Linked DNA regions of Flavivirga eckloniae. The main gene of each other region encodes a partner of the protein of the gene in region 2 in a complex. Links are inferred from orthologs where the notes say so. Each region holds a gene or a part of one and is shown on either strand. Other genes may lie near its edges. The genes, in order: secA and secY.

Region 1 (13,259 bases), 2.8 Mb from region 2 along the record:
GAATAAAAGACCCTTGATGTCGAAATTAACACCTTTAGATTCTAAATGATTTATATCTTCTAATTCATTGTAAGACATAGGCTATATTCTGTTCAATAATAAAACGGTGGTAGTTATCAAGGATACAACAGTTGCCAATGCTCCAATATTTTGTAGGGCATTGGTTCCTGTTCCCCAAGATTTCTGTTTTATAGGCTTTACATAAATCATATCATTCGGCTGAATGTAATAATATGGCGAATTCATAACAGCAACATCAGTTAAATCTAAATGAAATATCTTTTGCCCTTGAGGAAATTGCCTAATAATCAAAACATCTTTTTTATCACCTGTATCCAAAATATCACCCGAATTAGCCAAGGCTTCAAAAACATTAACACGTTCCTTAAACAAAATGCTAGTGCCTTTATTCCCTACTTCTCCAGTGGCTGTATATTGCAACCCTGTAAGCTTTACAGTTACAAAAATGTCATTAGCCGCCTTGTACTCGGTTTCTAACAATTTTTTCTCAACAATCTGTTTAATTTCGTCTGTAGTAAATCCTAATACATTTATATTTCCTAATTTTGGAAGGCGAATATTTCCATGCAAATCAACCGTAAAACCATCAAAATAGGCACGTTCCTGACTATCCGCATTTAAATTTCCCTCTCCTATTGGGTTAAAAATTGAAACCGTTTCTTGCTTGGCCGCTTTAATACGAATATTTAGAATATCATTTATTTGTACACGATAAGGTTTTTGCTTTTCAACAATAACCTGGGTAGAATCTGTTGCTTTACTTTTATTTTGAAAATAAACAGTATCTTTATATGGAACACAGGATACTAACACTGCACCTATAACCATTATAGTGACAAAAAAGCATTTCTTCATAAAGGTGATTTGATTTATCACAAATATAAGTTTTCGTCCTGAACAACAAAACTTATGATCTATTTTTTAGTTTTTTATCCGTTATTTGCAAGAAAAATATCTCTTGAATTATTTAACAGTTGAAAACATATCAAAATCCTACGGAGAGCTAACACTTTTTGAAGACATTTCCTTTAGCGTACATAAAGATCAGAAAATTGCTTTTGTTGCAAAAAACGGAACTGGCAAAACCTCCATCTTAAATATTATTTCGGGTGATGATGAATCCGATTCTGGCTCTGTAGTCTATAGAAAAGGTATTGCCGTATCGTTTCTATCTCAAGACCCTAAATTTGATGATAAGCTAACTATTGAAGAAACCATTTTTGCGAGCGACAACCCTATTTTAAAGGTTATTGCCAATTACGAAAAAGCACTCTTAAACCCAGATGACACTGATGCATACCAAACTGCTTTCGAACAGATGGAACAACATCAGGCATGGGATTTTGAAACACTATACAAACAAATCCTTTTTAAACTAAAACTGGATAATTTAAGCCAAAAAGTAAGCACACTTTCTGGTGGACAAAAAAAACGACTATCGCTTGCCAATGCCTTAATAAATAAACCCGATTTGTTAATACTAGACGAGCCTACAAACCATTTGGATCTGGAAATGATTGAGTGGCTGGAAGCTTTTTTTGCCAAGGAAAACATTACACTGTTTATGGTAACACACGATCGCTATTTTTTAGAACGTGTTTGCAACGAAATTATAGAATTAGACGAAGGCAAGCTATACAGTTATAAAGGTAATTATTCCTATTACCTAGAAAAACGAGAAGCAAGAATAGAACGTGAATCTGTTGAATTAGGCAAAGCAAAACAACTGTTTAAAAAAGAATTGTCCTGGATGCGCCGACAGCCAAAAGCCAGAACAACCAAATCGAAATCTCGAATCGACGATTTTAAAGATATAAAGCATCGTGCCCACCAACGTAGAAACGATCATGAAGTTCAACTTGAATTAAACATGGAACGTCTCGGCAGTAAAATTTTAGAATTTCATAAAGTATCAAAAGCATTTAAAGACAAGACCATACTTGACAAGTTCGAATACACGTTCCAAAAAGGAGAACGTGCCGGTATAATAGGTAAAAATGGTACAGGAAAAACGACCTTTCTAAATATATTAACCCAAACAGCACAGCCAGATTCCGGTAAAGTAGTAAAGGGAGATACGGTAAAGTTCGGATACTACACCCAAAATGGAATTACTATAAAACCCGAACAAAAAGTTATAGACGTTATTAGAGAGTTCGGAGACTATATTCCACTAAAAAAGGGCAGACAAATTAGCGCACAGCAACTTTTAGAACGTTTTTTATTCAGTAGAAAAAAGCAATACGATTTTGTTGAAAAATTAAGCGGAGGTGAACGCAAACGCCTGTATTTATGTACTGTTTTAATTCAGAATCCAAACTTCTTGATTCTTGATGAGCCTACTAACGATTTAGATATCGTAACACTTAATGTACTCGAAAGTTTTCTTCTGGATTTTCCCGGTTGTGTTATTGTCGTATCTCACGACCGTTATTTTATGGATAAGGTTGTAGACCACCTTTTTGTATTTAAAGGCGAAGGCGTTATAGAGGATTTCCCAGGAAATTATACAGACTATAGAGTTTACGAAGATAGTCAGCCTGTCGTTTCAAATGTACAGGAAGATAAAAAGGATAAAAATGCCTGGAAGAAAAACGAGTCCAAACTATCATATAACGAAGAAAAAGAGCTTAAAAACATTGAAAGTAAATTAAAATCGTTGGCATTCGATAAGAAAGAACTAGAACATAAATTCAATAATCCAGATCTTACACAAGATGACATAAATAAGTTATCTGATGAATTACAAAAAATTATAGATACTATTGAAGCTAAAGAAGAACGTTGGTTTGAGTTGTCTGCTAAACTTGAAGATTGATTTAGTTATTTCACAGATAATCAAAGAGTTAACACTGAGACACACTAAGGTTTAGTTTATCCTCGCTAAAACGCCAAGACATGAAACGTCACTGAATACCGAACACTGAACACTGAATACTGAATACTGAATACTGCAAACCAAACACTGAACACTGAACACTAAAATGTATCAAATCATTCAATACATAAAATTTTTAGTAAGGTCTACCAATCAACACGGTGTGCACTCTCCCTTTGTGTATAATTTGGTTACCAAATGCTTTTATGATAAAACGAATTACGATGCATACAAACAGGTTTCAAACTATAAGAAAGCGCTTTTAAATAATAAGACCTGTATTAAAGTAACCGATTTAGGAGCAGGTTCGCAAGTGATGAAGCAAAAAGAACGCCGTATTTCATCAATGGCTAAAAATGCAGGATCAACTATAAAAAGAGCAAAATTCATTTATCGATTGGTAAACTATTTTAAACCTGATACTGTTTTAGAATTAGGCACATCGCTAGGAATTGCAACACACGCCATGAGTTTAGCAAACCAAGCAACTAAAATTACTACCATTGAGGGTTGCCCTAATATTTCGGAATTTTCAAAAGCAAATTTCAAAAAACATCACCTGAATAATATCGATCTAAAAACTGGTAATTTTAAAAACGTTTTAAATCAATCAACTACCAATAATTACGATCTTATATTTTTTGATGGCAACCATCAAAAAGAAGCTACGTTAGCATATTTCGAAACACTTTTACAAACAACTCATAACGATTCGGTGTTTATTTTTGATGACATCTATTGGTCTAAAGACATGACCGAAGCCTGGGAAACGATAAAACAACACCCTAAGGTTACCGTAACCATCGATACTTTTTTCTGGGGATTTGCATTTTTCAGGAAAGAACAAGCTAAAGAGCACTTTACAATTAGAATATGATTAGGAGTGCTCAGTTTGCAGTGCGCAGTTGACAACATAAGAACTATTGAAATACTAACTCCTTTTTATCTTTATGCCTTTCCTAGAAAAACGATAACAGTTACAATCTCAATATTCAATTTCAACATCTATGATGCGCGTAGGTGCATACTAATAAAAAAACACCTCATACACACTCCATTCGCTTACAACTCAAAAAACATTTTTAAAATTCATTATAAAAAAACTTTTAACTTTTGACTTTTAACTTTTAACTTGCGTAGCATGAAAATCTATACCAAAACAGGAGATAAAGGTACCACAGCGTTGTTTGGGGGCACACGCGTACCAAAACATCATATTCGTATTGAAAGTTACGGAACTGTTGACGAATTGAACTCGCATTTAGGTTTAATTCGCGATCAGGACATCCACCAACAATACAAAGACTTATTAATCCATATACAAGACCGGCTTTTTACAGTAGGAGCTATTTTAGCAACCGATCCGGAAAAAGCTATTTTAAAAAGCGGTAAAGAACGTTTAAATATTCCCAAAATTTCTACCGAGAATATTGAACGCCTAGAAAAAGAAATGGATGCTATGAATACCGAACTTCCGCCAATGACACATTTCGTTCTTCCTGGCGGACATCAAACTGTGTCATTCTGTCACATAGCACGCTGCGTATGTCGCAGAGCAGAGCGTTTAGCCACCTCACTTAATGATATTGAGCCTGTTGAGCCTAACACGTTAATGTATTTAAACCGTCTTTCTGACTATCTTTTTGTATTGGCACGAAAGTTGTCATTCGATTTACAAGCAAATGAAATTAAGTGGATTCCAGAAAAAGAATCTTGAAATAGTAACAAAGCAACGATAATTTCAAATGTTTAAAATTGCAATAAAAGATACGTTCTTAAAATTAACGATTAAATAATTCATTTTTTTCTTGCCTGTTTAAACTAAAAAATTATTTTTGCAAAAAAATAAACACAAATAGAAAATGTATTGGACATTAGAATTAGCATCTTATTTAAGTGATGCACCTTGGCCAGCAACAAAAGACGAGTTAATAGATTACGCTATTAGAACGGGAGCGCCGTTAGAAGTTGTTGAAAATTTACAGTCAATCGAAGATGAAGGAGATTCATATGATTCAATTGAAGAAATTTGGTCAGATTATCCTACCGATGAGGATTATCTCTGGAACGAAGATGAATATTAGTAAAAAGCATAAAGAATAGTTAAAAAGTCTCGATCTGAGACTTTTTTTTTGTCTTAATCTTTACATAACATCGTAACAAAATGTATCTTTGAGACGCTTTATAAAAGCCATATAAGTTAAACATAACAAAAGTTACTACTCATAGAATTATTTCTGAGTAAAAATTAAAATATATAAACATGAGTTTTTTAAATTCTGTACTTAAAGTATTTGTTGGAGACAAATCCAAACAAGACGTAAAGGCCATCTACCCTATTGTAGATAAAGTTAAAACCTTTGAAGCTGCCCTTGAATCTCTATCGCATGACGAATTACGTGGTAAAACCGTTGAATTTAAAGATAAAATTGCAGAAGCCAATAAAAGCATAGACGATAAAATAGCAGCTCTTGTAGAAGAAGCAGAGAATACCGAGGATATAGACAGACGAGAGGATATTTATCAAGATATTGATAAACTAAAAGATGATGCTTACGATGCTACCGAGGTTGTTTTAAATGATATACTACCTGAGGCTTTCGCTGTAATTAAAGAAACAGCAAAACGTTTTGTAAACAATACAAATATTACAGTAACAGCAAATACTTTCGATAGAGAATTATCTGGAACAAAAGAATATGTCGTTTTAGATAACGACAAAGCGCTTTGGGCAAATTCATGGGATGCCGCCGGAAAAGCAGTTGTCTGGGATATGGTTCATTACGATGTACAGCTTATTGGTGGTATAGCCATGCACCAAGGTAAAATTGCAGAAATGCAAACAGGTGAAGGAAAAACTCTGGTAGCGACCCTTCCCGTATACCTAAATGCACTCGCTGGAAAAGGAGTTCACTTAGTTACAGTAAACGATTACTTAGCAAAACGTGATAGCGCATGGATGGCTCCTATTTTCGAATTCCATGGTTTAAGCGTTGATTGTATCGACTACCACCAACCAAATTCCGATGCTCGTAAAAAAGCTTATAATGCAGATATCACTTACGGAACAAATAACGAATTTGGATTCGATTATCTACGTGATAATATGGCAAATTCGCCCGACGATTTAGTACAACGTCCACATAATTACGCTATTGTAGATGAGGTCGATTCGGTTTTAGTAGACGATGCCCGTACACCATTAATCATTTCCGGACCAATTCCACAAGGAGAACGTCATGAATTTACAGAATTAAAACCTAAAGTAGATGATATCGTAAGCATCCAGCGTAAATATTTAACAGGGGTGTTAGCAGAAGCCAAGAAGTTAATTAAAGCTGGCGACACAAAAGAAGGTGGTTTTCAATTACTTCGCGTATACCGTGGTATTCCTAAAAACAAAGCACTTATTAAGTTTTTAAGTGAAGAAGGTGTAAAAATGCTGCTTCAAAAAACGGAAAACTTCTACATGCAAGACAACAACCGTGAAATGCCAAAGGTTGATGCCGAATTGTACTATGTTATTGAAGAAAAGAACAATCAAATAGAATTAACCGATAAGGGAATTGAATATCTCTCAGGAAAAGACAACCCAGACTTTTTCATCTTACCAGAAATAGGATTGGAAATTGCGAAAATTGAAAACCAAAAACTTTCCCCAGAAGAAGAAGCAAATTTAAAAGAAGAGTTATTTAAAGACTTTGGAGTAAAATCGGAACGTATACATACACTTAATCAGCTTTTAAAAGCTTATGCTTTATTCGAAAAAGACACGCAGTATGTGGTTATGGACAATAAAGTAATGATTGTTGATGAGCAAACAGGTCGTATTATGGATGGTCGTCGTTATAGCGACGGATTACACCAAGCGATTGAAGCTAAGGAAAATGTAAAAATTGAAGATGCCACCCAAACTTTCGCTACAGTAACACTTCAAAATTACTTTAGAATGTACCGTAAACTATCTGGTATGACGGGTACAGCAGTAACAGAAGCCGGTGAGTTCTGGGAAATCTACAAATTGGATGTTGTAGAAATTCCAACTAACAGGCCAATTGCAAGAGACGATAGAGAAGATTTAGTTTATAAAACAAAACGTGAAAAATATAATGCTGTAATTGATGAAGTGACGCAAATGGCGCAAGCTGGTCGCCCGGTTTTAATCGGTACCACATCGGTTGAAATTAGTGAGCTACTAGGAAAAATGCTTAGCATTAGAAAAATATCGCACAACGTATTAAACGCAAAACAACATAAAAAAGAGGCCGACATTGTAGCAGAAGCAGGTAATGCAGGTCAGGTAACCATTGCAACCAATATGGCAGGTCGTGGTACCGACATTAAATTAAGCGACGAAGTAAAAGCTGCAGGTGGTTTGGCCATTGTAGGTACCGAACGTCATGATTCTCGTCGTGTAGACAGACAGTTACGTGGTCGTGCTGGTCGTCAGGGAGATCCAGGTAGCTCGCAATTCTACGTATCTCTAGAAGATAATTTAATGCGTTTATTTGGTAGTGAGCGTATTGCGAAAATGATGGACCGTATGGGGTTAAAAGAAGGTGAAGTAATTCAACACTCCATGATTTCAAAATCTATTGAGCGTGCTCAGAAAAAAGTTGAAGAAAACAACTTTGGAGTTCGTAAGCGTTTATTAGAATATGACGATGTAATGAATGCGCAACGTGAGGTTGTTTATAAACGTCGTCATCATGCTTTATTTGGAGAACGTCTTCGTGTAGATTTAGCCAATATGATTTACGATACCTCCGAAGGTGTTGCAGAAAGCAATAAAGGCGCTAACGATTATAAAAATTTCGAATTTGAATTGATTCGTTATTTTTCACTAGGCTCACCAATTACCGAAGAAGAATTCGGAAAACTATCTGTACAAGAAATAGCATCTAAAGTGTATAAGGCTGCTTTCGATCATTACAGAGAAAAAATGACTCGTAATGCCGAAATCGCATTCCCTGTAATTAAGAATGTATATGAAACACAAGGCGATAAATTTAAACGTATCGTTGTACCATTTACAGATGGAGTTAAAAGTTTAAATGTTGTTACCGATCTTGAAAAAGCATACGAAACAAACGGAAAACAATTAATTACCGATTTTGAAAAGAACATCACACTCGCTATTATTGACGATGCATGGAAAACGCATTTACGTAAAATGGACGAGTTAAAACAATCGGTACAATTAGCTGTGCATGAGCAAAAAGATCCATTACTTATATACAAATTCGAGGCTTTCGAACTGTTTAAAGGTATGATCGATCAGGTTAACAAAGATGTTATTTCGTTCCTATTCAAAGGAGAATTACCACAAGAAACACAAAATACCATTCAAGAAGCACGTGCTCGTAAGCGAGAAAAATTGAAAACTCAAAAAGACGAAATTCCTAATCTGGATGAACGTTCTGCTCAAAACAGGGCTGCTGGTAACACACAACGTCAGCAAGAAGTTATAGAAACCGTTGTTCGAGACAAACCAAAAATTGGTCGTAACGATCGTGTTACCATTAAACATGTTATGAATGGTGAAAACAAAACACTTAAATACAAACAAGCCGAGCCATTAATCGCCAAAGGTGAATGGGTATTGGTTGACGAATAACCTTTACCTAATTTTAAAATTAGCATCATAAATCCGTCGTTTTTAATGACGGATTTTTTTATGCAATAATTTCAATAAAAACCAATTTATACAATAAAAAATATGACGTTTTAATCAAATGATTGAATGCCTTTCAAAAAGCAATTTGTTTTATCATATTCCAAATTAATTAACACCTTAATTTACTATCTTCCATTTTTTTGTTGAAAAAAAAGCGAAATAAATATTAAATATTTTAAAGTTAAATAACAAGTAACCAATGGAAGAAGTAACAACAATTGCTCTTGAGCAAACAGAAATTATTAATGCAATTGATACAGTTTGGGTGGCTATCTGCGCTGCTATAATCTTTTTGATGGAAGGAGGCTTTGCACTGTTAGAAGCAGGTTTTGTAAGAGCGAAAAACACCATGAGTATTATTGCCAAAGTAATTATAGACATCACCTTTGGAGGTATCGCCTTTTATTTAGTTGGTTTTGGTATTGCTTATGGTAACTCAAACGGATGGTTTGCTTTCGATACAGGTATAACAAATAATGATTTAGGGTTAAGCCTTACAGTATCAAATAAATTGTTTTGGTTTATACAATTAGGGTTTGCTATTGCTGCCATATCTATTGTTTCTGGAGCAGTTGCAGAACGTATGAAAGTTTGGAGTTACGCTTTATTTGTATTTATCTTTTGTGCTATTATGTATCCTTTAGTAGCCAATTGGGTATGGAACCCAGATGGCTGGTTAGCAGTAAGAGGATTTAATGATTTTGCCGGATCATCTGCTGTGCACGCTATGGGTGGTTTTGCAGCTTTAGCCGCAGCTATAGTATTGGGGCCTCGTATTGGTAAATATCAAAAAAACGGTGAGCTTAATCCTATTCCAGGACACAATTTACCATTAGCAGCCGTAGGAGGTTTTATTTTATGGTTCGGATGGTTTGGGTTTAATCCAGGATCTACATTATCTGCTGTCGGAAATTGGGAATTAATAGGCACTGTAGTAACGAATACATTCTTAGCATCAGCTGCTGGTGGTATTTCTACCATGGTTTACACCTATTTTAAATACGGACAAATAGATATAACTATGACAATTAATGGTGTATTGGCAGGACTTGTTGCCATTACTGCCGGATGTAATGTTGTAGATTCCAGCTCTGCTGTTATTATCGGTTTAATTGCTGGTGTTTTGGTTGACGTTGCTGTTATATTCTTTGATAAAATTAAAATTGACGATCCTGTGGGGGCTATTGCTGTACATGGTATTAATGGATTATTCGGTACCATAGCCGTAGGATTATTTGCCTCTGAAAAAGGACTTTTCTTTGGTGGTGGAAGCGATTTACTTATTACACAAGCATTAGGCGTATTAGTTATTGGTTCGTTTTCTTTTTTAATTACTTTTATAATAATGACAATTATGAAGAAAACCATCGGTGTTCGAGTATCTCGTAGAGAAGAAACTGCTGGTATAGATGCCGTATCATTTGGTGTAGAAGCTTACACTACATTCGAATAATCAAACATAAATAAAAACATTAAACATATTCTTATGAAAAAAATAGAAGCCATAATAAGACCCTCAAAATTAAAAGCTGTACAAAAAGGGTTAAAAGAAGCAGATATTCCTTGTCTTACAGTAATTCCTGTAAAAGGATCTGGGCTACAAAAAAGTTACTCAGAACGCTATAGAGGTACAGAACAGTCTATGATTTTGCAAACCCGTATTATGATTATGTGTATAGTAAGTAACTCTAATTTAGAAAAATGTATTGATACTATATTAGACAACGCTTCAGAAGGTCAAGTTGGTGATGGTAAAATCTTTATTTACGATGTAGAAGATGCTATAAGAATAAGAACCAGAACCAGAGGCAAAGAAGCGATTATATAAATACAATTTTAGATCAATCTCATAAAAACCTGACATAAAAATGTCAGTTTTTTTTTATAAATTAATTTGATTTAGCAAAAAAACTAATTAACTTAGTTAAATAACAAGTCATTACAATCAATTACTAACCCCGACTTATTTCTTCCGATAATTTATAGAAGAAAAACTGCATTTGCAGGGTATTGTTACTAATTGAAAATGTTACATTAAAATGGAACAGACAAAATGGCTTGATCGAAAATTTAGATTCCCATTCGAACAAAATATATTTCCATCCATATTAGAAAGGCTCGAAGGTACCTCCATCAGGCTCAATTATAAAGTAAGCCAAATAGCAAAAGAACATTTAACCCTAAAGTTTGAGGGAAAATGGTCTATTCAAGAAAACATTGGTCACCTAATCGATCTTGAACCACTCTGGCTTGGTAGGCTTGAAGATATTTTGAATGATGCAGAGATTATGAGAAGGACTGCAGATTTGGAAAATCATAAAACTGATTTAGCAAGTTATAACGAAAAGAAAATTAAAAAACTTTTAACAGACTTTTTAAGCCTTAGGCAAAAGACCCTATATAGTCTCATTAAACTTAATGAAACTGAAATATACAAACATGCACTGCATCCGAGATTAAGAATTCCTATGCGGGTAATGGATTTATTTCTTTTTGTAGCAGAACACGACGATCATCACATGGCAAGAATTAGTCAATTAAACAAACTGATAATAGCTAAGCCTAAACTATACTAAAGTATATTCTAAAAAAACACATTAAATCATGAAAAAATATTCAAACTATATTATAATTATATACCTACTATTTTTTGCATGCAAAGACTTTAATGATAAAAAAATGGACGCATGGAAATCGGAAGTTTTTCAAGCAGAAAAGGCCTTTAACGACATGGCTCAAAAAGAGGGACTCGCCAAGGCTTTCGAATTCTATGCTGCCAATGATGGTGTTATAAAACGAAATAGAAAAGTTATTGAAGGGAAAAGAGCTATTAAAAAATGGTACGAAAACGACTTTAGACCAAATGAATCCCTAATCTGGTCTCCAACTTTTGTTGATGTAAGTAAATCTGGGGACATGGCTTACACTTACGGAGATTTCATATTAACCTATCCAGATTCGTTAGGAAACAGAAAAGAAAGCACTGGGGTTTTCCATACGGTTTGGAAAAGACAAGAAGACGGTAGCTGGAAATTTGTATGGGATTAGTATGTATCTTATTTACTCTAAACTCTTCAATCGAAGTAAAGCTTCAACATAGTAATAATCTGCATAATTTAAAGGCACATCCACTTCTGCATTATGCGGAATACTCCCTACACTATGCATCAATGCAAAATTGTTATTTTCTCCAAATTTAGCACTGTAGGCCTCAGACCCTAAAGCCTTAATAGATTTATTAATAAAAGACATATAAGATTCTCCTGTATAACAACCTAATTCAATTAAAGCAGATGTAGCAATGGCAGCTGCCGAAACATCCCTTTTTTCATTAGGAATGTCTGGCGCGTTATAATCCCAATAAGGAATACCATCTTCTGGCATAGAATTTATTATGTAATTTGCTATTTTTTGTGCCTGCTCTAAATATTTTTCATCCTTAGTATACCTGTAACAGACTGTATAACCATATAAACCCCATGCCTGTCCACGTGCCCAAGAGCTATCATCTGAAAAACCTTGAGCCGTATTTCTATTTCTTACCTCGCCTGTTTCTGGGTCGTAATCGATAACATGGTAAGAACTGTAATTATCTCTAAAATGATACTTCATGGTTGTATCGGCATGAATAATGGCTATGTCTTTATATTTCGTATCGCCCGTTAACTCTGTTAATTCAAACAAGAGTTCTAAATTCATCATATTATCAATAATTACAGGAAACCTCCAACGGTGATTCGGTCCTACATCCCAACTTTGAATACAACCTACCTTTTCATTAAACCGTGTAATTAAAGAATTACCAGAAGCAATCAAAACCTCTTTAAATGTTTTATTTTTCGTTAATCGATAACCATTTCCAAAAGAACAGTTAAAAATAAATCCAAGATCATGGTTGCTGGTAATCGTTTTATGGCTTTCTATTAATTTTTGAAATTGCTCTGCTCCATTTTTCCACTTTTCATCTTTTGTAACTTCATACAAATACCAACAAGTCCCAGGAAAAAAGCCTTCAGTCCAATCAAACTTTAAAGGTGCCCAATAAATACTTCCGTCTTTGTTGGTTGTTCTAGGAATTCTATTTTCTTCTACTGCTTTGTCTAATAATAAAGATAACTGTTTTTCTACAGCTTCTAATTGTATATCAATAGCCGATTTTTTTTCTGTGTTAGCTTCTTTGTTCTTACAAGAGAGCAATAGAAATGGTATGATTAAAACTAATTTTATAATTTTCATGAAGGTTTTATTTAACTAGAAGCGATTACAAACTAAAGTCCTTATTAAACAAGCTAACATAATTCATTTACTCCAATTCCATTTTAAATATAGTTGCAATTTCATTCATATCCGTATCAGGAATGGTCAATAATAACTCATTCTCTGTTTGTTCGAATTTAACAGGCGTATTAGTTCCTAAAACGGTAATATTTTTAATAGGGCTTGGTGTTGGATAACGGTGTAAACCAAAACTTTTCAGATCTAACACTCTTCCTTTTTCAGGAGCTCCCAAGAAAAACATATAAAGCGCTTTTTTGTCTTTAGACATTGTAAAACGTACATCATCAGCTGAATACTGTACTGTTGCCGATTGTCCTCCAAAATGACCAGCTCCTGCTTTAGAAGTTCCAAAACCGTACTTAATAAATGGACGTGTATTGTAAACAGCCTCGCCATATTTAGACA
Region 2 (6,967 bases):
ATTTCTTTTTTCAAAAGACTTATCGTCTCCGAATATAGCTTCACCGAATTTACGAGCTATTTTTGTTTTAGGACCAGTATATCTTGCCATCTTAAATTTGTTTGTGAGAGTGATTATGAATTAAGGTCTTAATCTTATCCTTCGATAACCTTTTGATCTCTCGTTTGATACTTGTTATTAATTTTTCAGTTTGCAAATTTATGCAAAAAATTAATACCATCTGAGATTCAGATGATATTAATTTTATCTACGATTATTTACCCTTCAACTTAGTTCCGGGAAGTTCTCAATTTATTATCAAAAAAATTGCAAACTTAATATCGTTATTTGTTAAACTCTTCTACGTTTTGGAGGGCGACATCCATTATGTGGTAATGGTGTAACATCAATAATTTCTGTTACTTCTATACCGGCATTGTGGATAGAACGAATAGCAGATTCTCTACCATTTCCAGGTCCTTTAACATAAACCTTTACTTTCTTTAGGCCTGCTTCTTGTGCTACAGATGCAGCATCTTCAGCGGCTAATTGAGCAGCGTAAGGTGTGTTTTTCTTAGAACCTCTAAATCCCATCTTACCAGCAGAAGACCATGAAATTACGTCTCCTTTTTTATTGGTAAGTGAAATAATAATGTTATTGAAAGAAGCGGTAACATGTGCTTCACCAATAGAATCTACAATAACTTTACGTTTTTTTGTACTTGTTTTTGCCATATCTTCTTAGTTTCTAGTTGTTAGTTGTTAGTATTAGAATCCTAAACTTTTACATTTCAAACAGATTCCATCTAACGACTAAATACTAATGACTTTTATTTTATTTAGTTGCTTTTTTCTTGTTAGCAACAGTCTTTCTTCTACCTTTTCTAGTTCTGGAGTTATTTTTAGTACGTTGACCTCTTAATGGAAGACCAGATCTATGACGAATACCTCTGTAACATCCAATATCCATTAATCGCTTAATGTTCAATTGAGTTTCAGAACGTAATTCACCTTCGATTGTAAATGTTCCAACAGCTTCACGAATACCACTAATTTGGTCGTCGTTCCAATCTTGAACTTTAATACTCTCGTCAACCTTAGCCGCTGCTAAAATTTCTTTTGCTCTACTTCTACCTATTCCATAGATATAAGTTAAAGAGATTACTCCTCTTTTGTTTTTTGGTATGTCTACACCTGCAATTCTTGCCATAATTACCCTTGTCTTTGTTTAAATCTAGGATTCTTTTTGTTTATAACGTAAAGTCTACCTTTTCTTCGTACGATTTTACAATCTGCACTTCTTTTTTTAAGTGATGCTCTTACTTTCATAATAATTCAATATTCAATATTCTAAATTCAAGGTTCAACTCTAAAATTTTAAACTCTGAATTTTGAACTTTTTAGTACCTATAAGTTATTCGAGCCTTAGTTAAATCGTAAGGACTCATTTCTAATTTCACTTTATCTCCTGGTAACAACTTAATATAATGCATACGCATTTTACCAGAAATATGTGCCGTCACAATGTGACCATTTTCTAATTCAACACGAAACATCGCATTAGATAATGCCTCTATAATTGTTCCGTCTTGTTCTATTGCTGCCTGTTTTGCCATAGTATATAATATTAAGCGCTAGCTTTTCTATTTTTACCAGTTTTCATCAAGCCATCATAATGTCTATTTAACAAATATGAATTTACTTGCTGCATAGTGTCAATTGCAACTCCAACCATGATCAATAATGAGGTTCCTCCGAAGAACAATGCCCAACCTTGTTGTACATCCATAAGTTTAACAATAAACGCTGGGAACACAGCAATTAATGCCAAAAATATAGATCCTGGTAAAGTTATCTGAGACATTATCTTATCTAGATATTCTGATGTTTCAGAACCTGGACGAATGCCAGGAATAAAACCACCACTACGCTTTAAATCATCAGCCATTTTATTTGTTGGTACAGTAATCGCTGTATAGAAATATGTAAATACTATGATTAATAAAGCGAATACTACGTTGTACCAAAAACCAAACATACTTGCAGGACCAAGGTTAGTAACTAACCAAGCTCCAACAGTTGAATCTTTTAATAGATCTGTACCTCCTATCATACCCGGCACAAACATAATAGCTTGAGCAAATATAATAGGCATTACTCCAGAGGCATTAAGCCTTAATGGAATATATTGTCTTGAACCAGCCATGGCGCTCTTTTCATAACCACCAGAAGCTGTTCTTCTTGCATATTGTACTGCTATTTTTCTAACCGCCATAACAAGCATAATCGTAACTAGAATAATAACAAACCAAATAACCAATTCGAAAAGGATAAGCATAACGTTATTACCTTCTAATCTGGTAGCTGCATTTTGAATAAACGATTGCGGTAATGTTGCAATAATACCTACCATGATCAATAAAGAAATTCCATTACCTATACCTTTATCTGTAATCTTTTCTCCTAACCACATGGCAAAAATACAGCCTGTAACCAGGATACTTACAGATGAAAAATAGAATAGAGGTCCCGTTCCTAATAAAAAGGCACTTTGAGGCACACCCAAACTAGGTAAACTTGCTAAATAACCAGGTGCTTGTAATAAACAAATTGCAATTGTTAACCAACGTGTAATCTGAGTAACTTTCTTTTGTCCACTGGCTCCTTCTTTTTGCAGTTTTTGCAAATAAGGAATAGCTATACCCATTAATTGTACTACAATAGAAGCAGAAATGTAAGGCATAATACCTAAGGCAAACACAGATGCTCTAGAAAAAGCTCCTCCAGTAAACTGGCTAAGTAATCCTAACAAACCTGTGCTAGTTTTGTCTCCTAATGCTGCTAATTGTGCAGCATCAACTCCTGGTAATGTTACCTGGGTTCCGAAACGATATACTAATAACAGACCTAGTGTAACTATGATTCTGTTTCTTAGTTCCTCAATTTTCCAAACATTTTTTAACGATTCTATAAACTTCATACTTTTAATATGGTCTTATAATGTTATTGCTTCTCCGCCTGCTGCTTCAATAGCTGCTTTTGCTGAAGCTGTAAATTTATGTGCAGATACTTTTAATTTTGCTTTCAATTCACCTCTACCCAAAATCTTAACTAAATCATTCTTTCCAGCTAAACGATTAGAGTATAACGTATCAAAATCTACGGTATCTTTTATTTTCTTATCATCAACCAATTGTTGTAAAGTATCTAAATTAACACCTTGATATTCAACACGGTTTATATTAGTAAAACCAAATTTAGGAACACGTCTTTGAATCGGCATTTGACCACCTTCAAATCCTAGTTTCTTAGAATAACCAGAACGAGATTTAGCTCCTTTGTGACCACGTGTAGCAGTACCACCTTTTCCAGAACCTTGTCCTCTACCTATTCTCTTCCCTTGATTTTTTACTGAACCTTCTGCAGGTTTTAAATTACTTAAATCCATTTTCAGTTTTATATTATTTTGCTTCTTCAACAGAAACTAAATGTGAAACTTTAGCAATCATACCAAGAATATTTGGTGTTGCTTCATGCTCTTTTACTTGACCAATCTTTTTAAGACCTAAAGCTTCTAAAGTTCTTTTTTGTCTTTGTGTACGATTGATTGCGCTTTTAACTTTTTTTACTTTAATTTTTGCCATCTCTGTCTCTTATTAAGCGTTAAAAACCTTTTCAAGTGAAATACCTCTATCTCTAGCAATTACATTGGCGTCTCTTAATTGTAATAACGCATCAAAAGTTGCTTTTACAACGTTGTGAGGGTTTGAAGATCCTTGAGATTTTGATAGTACATCATGTACTCCAACAGCCTCAAGAACTGTTCTAACAGCTCCACCAGCAATAACTCCGGTACCAGGAGCAGCAGGAATAATATTTACTCTTGCTCCACCGTATTTACCTTTTTGTTCGTGTGGTAATGTTCCTTTTATAATAGGAATTCTAACTAGGTTTTTCTTAGCATCCTCAACTGCTTTTGCTATTGCACTAGCTACATCTTTAGATTTACCTAAACCTTGTCCTACAACACCTGCTTCGTCACCAACTACAACAATTGCTGAAAAACCAAACGCTCTACCACCTTTTGTTACTTTAGTAACTCTTTGTACACCAACCAAACGATCCTTAAGATCTAATCCACCTGGTTTTACTAACTCTGCACTTTTATATTTTTGAAACATAATATTCTAGAATTTAAGTCCTGCTTCTCTAGCTCCTTCAGCTAATGATTTTACTCTACCGTGATATAAATAACCACCTCTATCGAATGCGATTGTTTCTACACCTGCTTTTAAAGCTTTCTCACCAAGTGCTTTTCCTACTAGGGCAGCAATTTCTGATTTAGTGCCTTTTGCAGAACTAATATCTTTATCTCTTGAAGATGCTGCACTGATTGTTTTACCAGTTACGTCATCTACAATTTGAGCATAAATTTCTTTATTACTTCTAAAAACAGCCAATCTTGGTCTAGCTTCTGTACCAGAAACAACCTTACGGATTCTGTTTTTAATTCTTAGTCTTCTTTGATTCTTTGTTAATGCCATAACTAATTTATTAAGCTGATTTACCTGCTTTTCTTCTTATTTCTTCACCAACAAACTTAATTCCTTTTCCTTTGTAAGGCTCAGGTTTTCTAAATCCGCGGATTTTTGCAGCTACTTGACCAACAAGTTGTTTATCGAATGATGTTAACTTTACTAATGGGTTCTTTCCTTTTTCTGAAACTGTTTCAACTTTTACTTCTGGAGCAATATTTAAAACAATATTATGAGAAAAACCTAAAGCTAAATCTAATTTTTGTCCTTGGTTAGATGCTCTATAACCTACACCTACCAATTCTAGTTCTTTAGTCCACCCTTTAGATACACCTTCAATCATATTGTGCATTAATGATCTGTATAGACCATGTTTTGCTTTTTGATCTTTAGAATCAGAAGAACGCGTTACTAAAACATTTCCATCTTCTACTTTTATCTCAACAGTATCATAATGTTGAGTTAACTCTCCTAATTTTCCTTTTACAGTTACAACGTTATCTTTAACATCTACTGTTACACCTTCTGGAATGGCTACTGGATTATTTCCTATTCTTGACATTTCTTCTCGGCTTTAAAATTAGTAAACGTAACATAAAACTTCTCCTCCTACATTGTCTCTTTTAGCTTGCTTACCTGTCATAACTCCATGAGAAGTTGAAACAATAGCAATACCAAGACCATTAAGGATTCTAGGCAAATCGTTAGCACCAGCATACTTACGTAAACCTGGTGTACTAATTCTTTGAAGCTTTTTAATTACTGGTTCTTTTGTTTCTTTGTTGTACTTAAGCGCTATTTTAATAGTTCCTTGTACAGTAGAATCATCAAATTTATAACTTAAAATATATCCTTGTTCGAATAATATTTTAGTGATATCTTTTTTAAGATTAGATGCAGGTATCTCAACCACTCTATGGTTTGCACGCACTGCGTTTCTAATTCTTGTTAAATAATCCGCAATTGGATCTGAGTACATAATGAATTGATTTTGTGACTTTGGTTTTCGGTTTATCCCGAACCTTAAATCTGATTATTTAAATAATATTACCAACTTGCTTTTCTAACTCCAGGAATAAGACCTTTATTAGCCATTTCTCTAAACGTAACACGAGAAATTCCAAAATCTCTCATATAACCTTTAGGTCTCCCTGTTAATTTACATCTATTATGCATACGAATTGGGGAAGCATTCTTTGGTAACTTTTGTAATGCTTCATAATCGCCAGCTTCTTTAAGAGCTTTACGTTTTTCGGCATACTTAGCTACTGTTTTAGCTCTTTTTACCTCACGGGCTTTCATTGATTCTTTAGCCATATCTTAGTTCTTTTGAAAAGGTAACCCTAATTCAGTTAATAATGATTTTGCTTCTTTATCTGTATCGGCAGAAGTTACAAATGTAATATCCATACCTGAGATTTTGTTTACCTTGTCGATATTAATCTCTGGAAATATAATTTGCTCAGTAACTCCTAAATTGTAGTTACCTCTTCCGTCGAATCCTGTAGCTTTAATTCCGCTAAAATCTCTTACACGTGGTAAGGCAGAAGTAACTAAACGGTCTAAAAACTCATACATTCTTTCGCCTCGTAAAGTAACTTTAGCACCAATTGGCATGCCTTTACGTAATTTAAAAGATGCAACGTCTTTTTTAGACAATGTTGCTATAGCTTTTTGTCCAGATATAGTAGTTAATTCTTCTACTGCGTAGTCGATTAACTTTTTGTCTGCTACTGCTGCTCCTACTCCTTTAGATATTACTATCTTTTCAAGTTTAGGAACTTGCATTACATTTTTATATCCAAATTCGTCTGTAAGAGCCGCAATTACTCTGCTTTTATACTCTTCTTTAAGTCTAGGTGAATATGCCATAACTATATTACTTCATTAGATTTTGTTGAAAATCTTACTTTTTTATCGGCTTCTATTCTATATCCAACTCTAGTTGTTTCTCCTTTTGAAGTTAACAATGATAAATTAGAAATGTGAATAGCAGCTTCCTTCTCTACGATTCCTCCTTGAGGGTTTTGTGCACTAGGCTTCATGTGTTTCTTCACCATGTTTACCCCCTCAACAATCGCTTTGTTCTTATCTATTAATACCTTTTGTACTTTACCTTCAGATCCTTTATGGTCTCCAGCAATTACTTTTACAGTATCTCCAGTTTTTATTTTAAGCTTTGTCATCTTAATAATGTATTAAAGCACCTCTGGTGCTAATGATACAATTTTCATGAATTGTTTATCACGAAGTTCTCTAGCAACAGGACCAAATACACGTGTTCCTCTCATCTCTCCCGTTGGGTTTAATAAAACACACGCATTATCGTCGAATCTAATATAAGATCCGTCTGGTCTTCTTACTTCTTTTTTAGTACGAACAACTACTGCTGTAGAAACAGCACCTTTTTTAATGTTTCCATTAGGTGTTGCATCTTTTACAGAAACAACTAT

What was found.
Region 1: the proteins of secY (region 2) and secA are in contact, whole or in part, in a crystal structure (PDB 3DIN), measured with the Thermotoga maritima proteins. The link is inferred for Flavivirga eckloniae from one-to-one orthologs. Residues at the interface, in WP_004081795.1 of Thermotoga maritima: Glu108, Gly109, Glu110, Glu111, Ala236, Glu237, Arg238, Arg239, Ile240, Thr241, Ile242, Gln243, Tyr244, Ala245, Arg246, Arg247, Val248, Thr249, Gly250, Arg251, Arg252, Val253, Tyr254, Gly256, Ala257, Ser258, Thr259, Tyr260, Leu261, Pro262; in WP_004082002.1 of Thermotoga maritima: Glu261, Ala262, Arg263, Lys300, Ala301, Arg302, Thr303, Ile304, Ile305, Leu323, Tyr324, Asp325, Pro326, Val329, Ser330, Tyr333, Ile336, Lys340, Phe345, Val349, Glu363, Phe364, Tyr374, Ser375, Gly376, Gly377, Glu393, Ile395, Thr482, Ser483.

What each region holds. Positions count from the first base shown.
Region 1 is NZ_CP025791.1:1,322,925-1,336,183, forward strand. The notes cover bases 4,781-8,716. They hold secA (preprotein translocase subunit SecA), read left to right. Parts: upstream 4,781-5,162; coding sequence 5,163-8,516; downstream 8,517-8,716. Other genes in these bases: C1H87_RS05455 (DUF2795 domain-containing protein), read left to right, coding at 4,781-4,983. In the rest of the region: C1H87_RS05430 (GumC family protein), read right to left, coding at 1-78; C1H87_RS05435 (polysaccharide biosynthesis/export family protein), read right to left, coding at 82-876; C1H87_RS05440 (ABC-F family ATP-binding cassette domain-containing protein), read left to right, coding at 980-2,839; C1H87_RS05445 (O-methyltransferase), read left to right, coding at 3,006-3,776; C1H87_RS05450 (cob(I)yrinic acid a,c-diamide adenosyltransferase), read left to right, coding at 4,041-4,616; more of C1H87_RS05455, read left to right, coding at 4,762-4,780; C1H87_RS05465 (ammonium transporter), read left to right, coding at 8,776-10,029; C1H87_RS05470 (P-II family nitrogen regulator), read left to right, coding at 10,063-10,404; C1H87_RS05475 (DinB family protein), read left to right, coding at 10,616-11,152; C1H87_RS05480 (YybH family protein), read left to right, coding at 11,181-11,624; C1H87_RS05485 (glycoside hydrolase family 88 protein), read right to left, coding at 11,637-12,812; C1H87_RS05490 (alpha-L-fucosidase), read right to left, coding at 12,880-13,259. UniProt on the Escherichia coli protein: Required for protein export, interacts with the SecYEG preprotein conducting channel.
Region 2 is NZ_CP025791.1:4,161,084-4,168,050, reverse strand. Bases 784-3,619 are described here. They hold secY (preprotein translocase subunit SecY), read right to left. Parts: upstream 2,960-3,619; coding sequence 1,607-2,959; downstream 784-1,606. Other genes in these bases: rpmD (50S ribosomal protein L30), read right to left, coding at 3,441-3,619; rplO (50S ribosomal protein L15), read right to left, coding at 2,975-3,427; infA (translation initiation factor IF-1), read right to left, coding at 1,380-1,595; ykgO (type B 50S ribosomal protein L36), read right to left, coding at 1,192-1,308; rpsM (30S ribosomal protein S13), read right to left, coding at 815-1,189. Outside these bases: rpsD (30S ribosomal protein S4), read right to left, coding at 1-90; rpsK (30S ribosomal protein S11), read right to left, coding at 331-714; more of rpmD, read right to left, coding at 3,620-3,623; rpsE (30S ribosomal protein S5), read right to left, coding at 3,636-4,160; rplR (50S ribosomal protein L18), read right to left, coding at 4,167-4,523; rplF (50S ribosomal protein L6), read right to left, coding at 4,534-5,076; rpsH (30S ribosomal protein S8), read right to left, coding at 5,095-5,493; rpsN (30S ribosomal protein S14), read right to left, coding at 5,562-5,831; rplE (50S ribosomal protein L5), read right to left, coding at 5,835-6,386; rplX (50S ribosomal protein L24), read right to left, coding at 6,389-6,700; rplN (50S ribosomal protein L14), read right to left, coding at 6,713-6,967. UniProt on the Escherichia coli protein: The central subunit of the protein translocation channel SecYEG. Consists of two halves formed by TMs 1-5 and 6-10.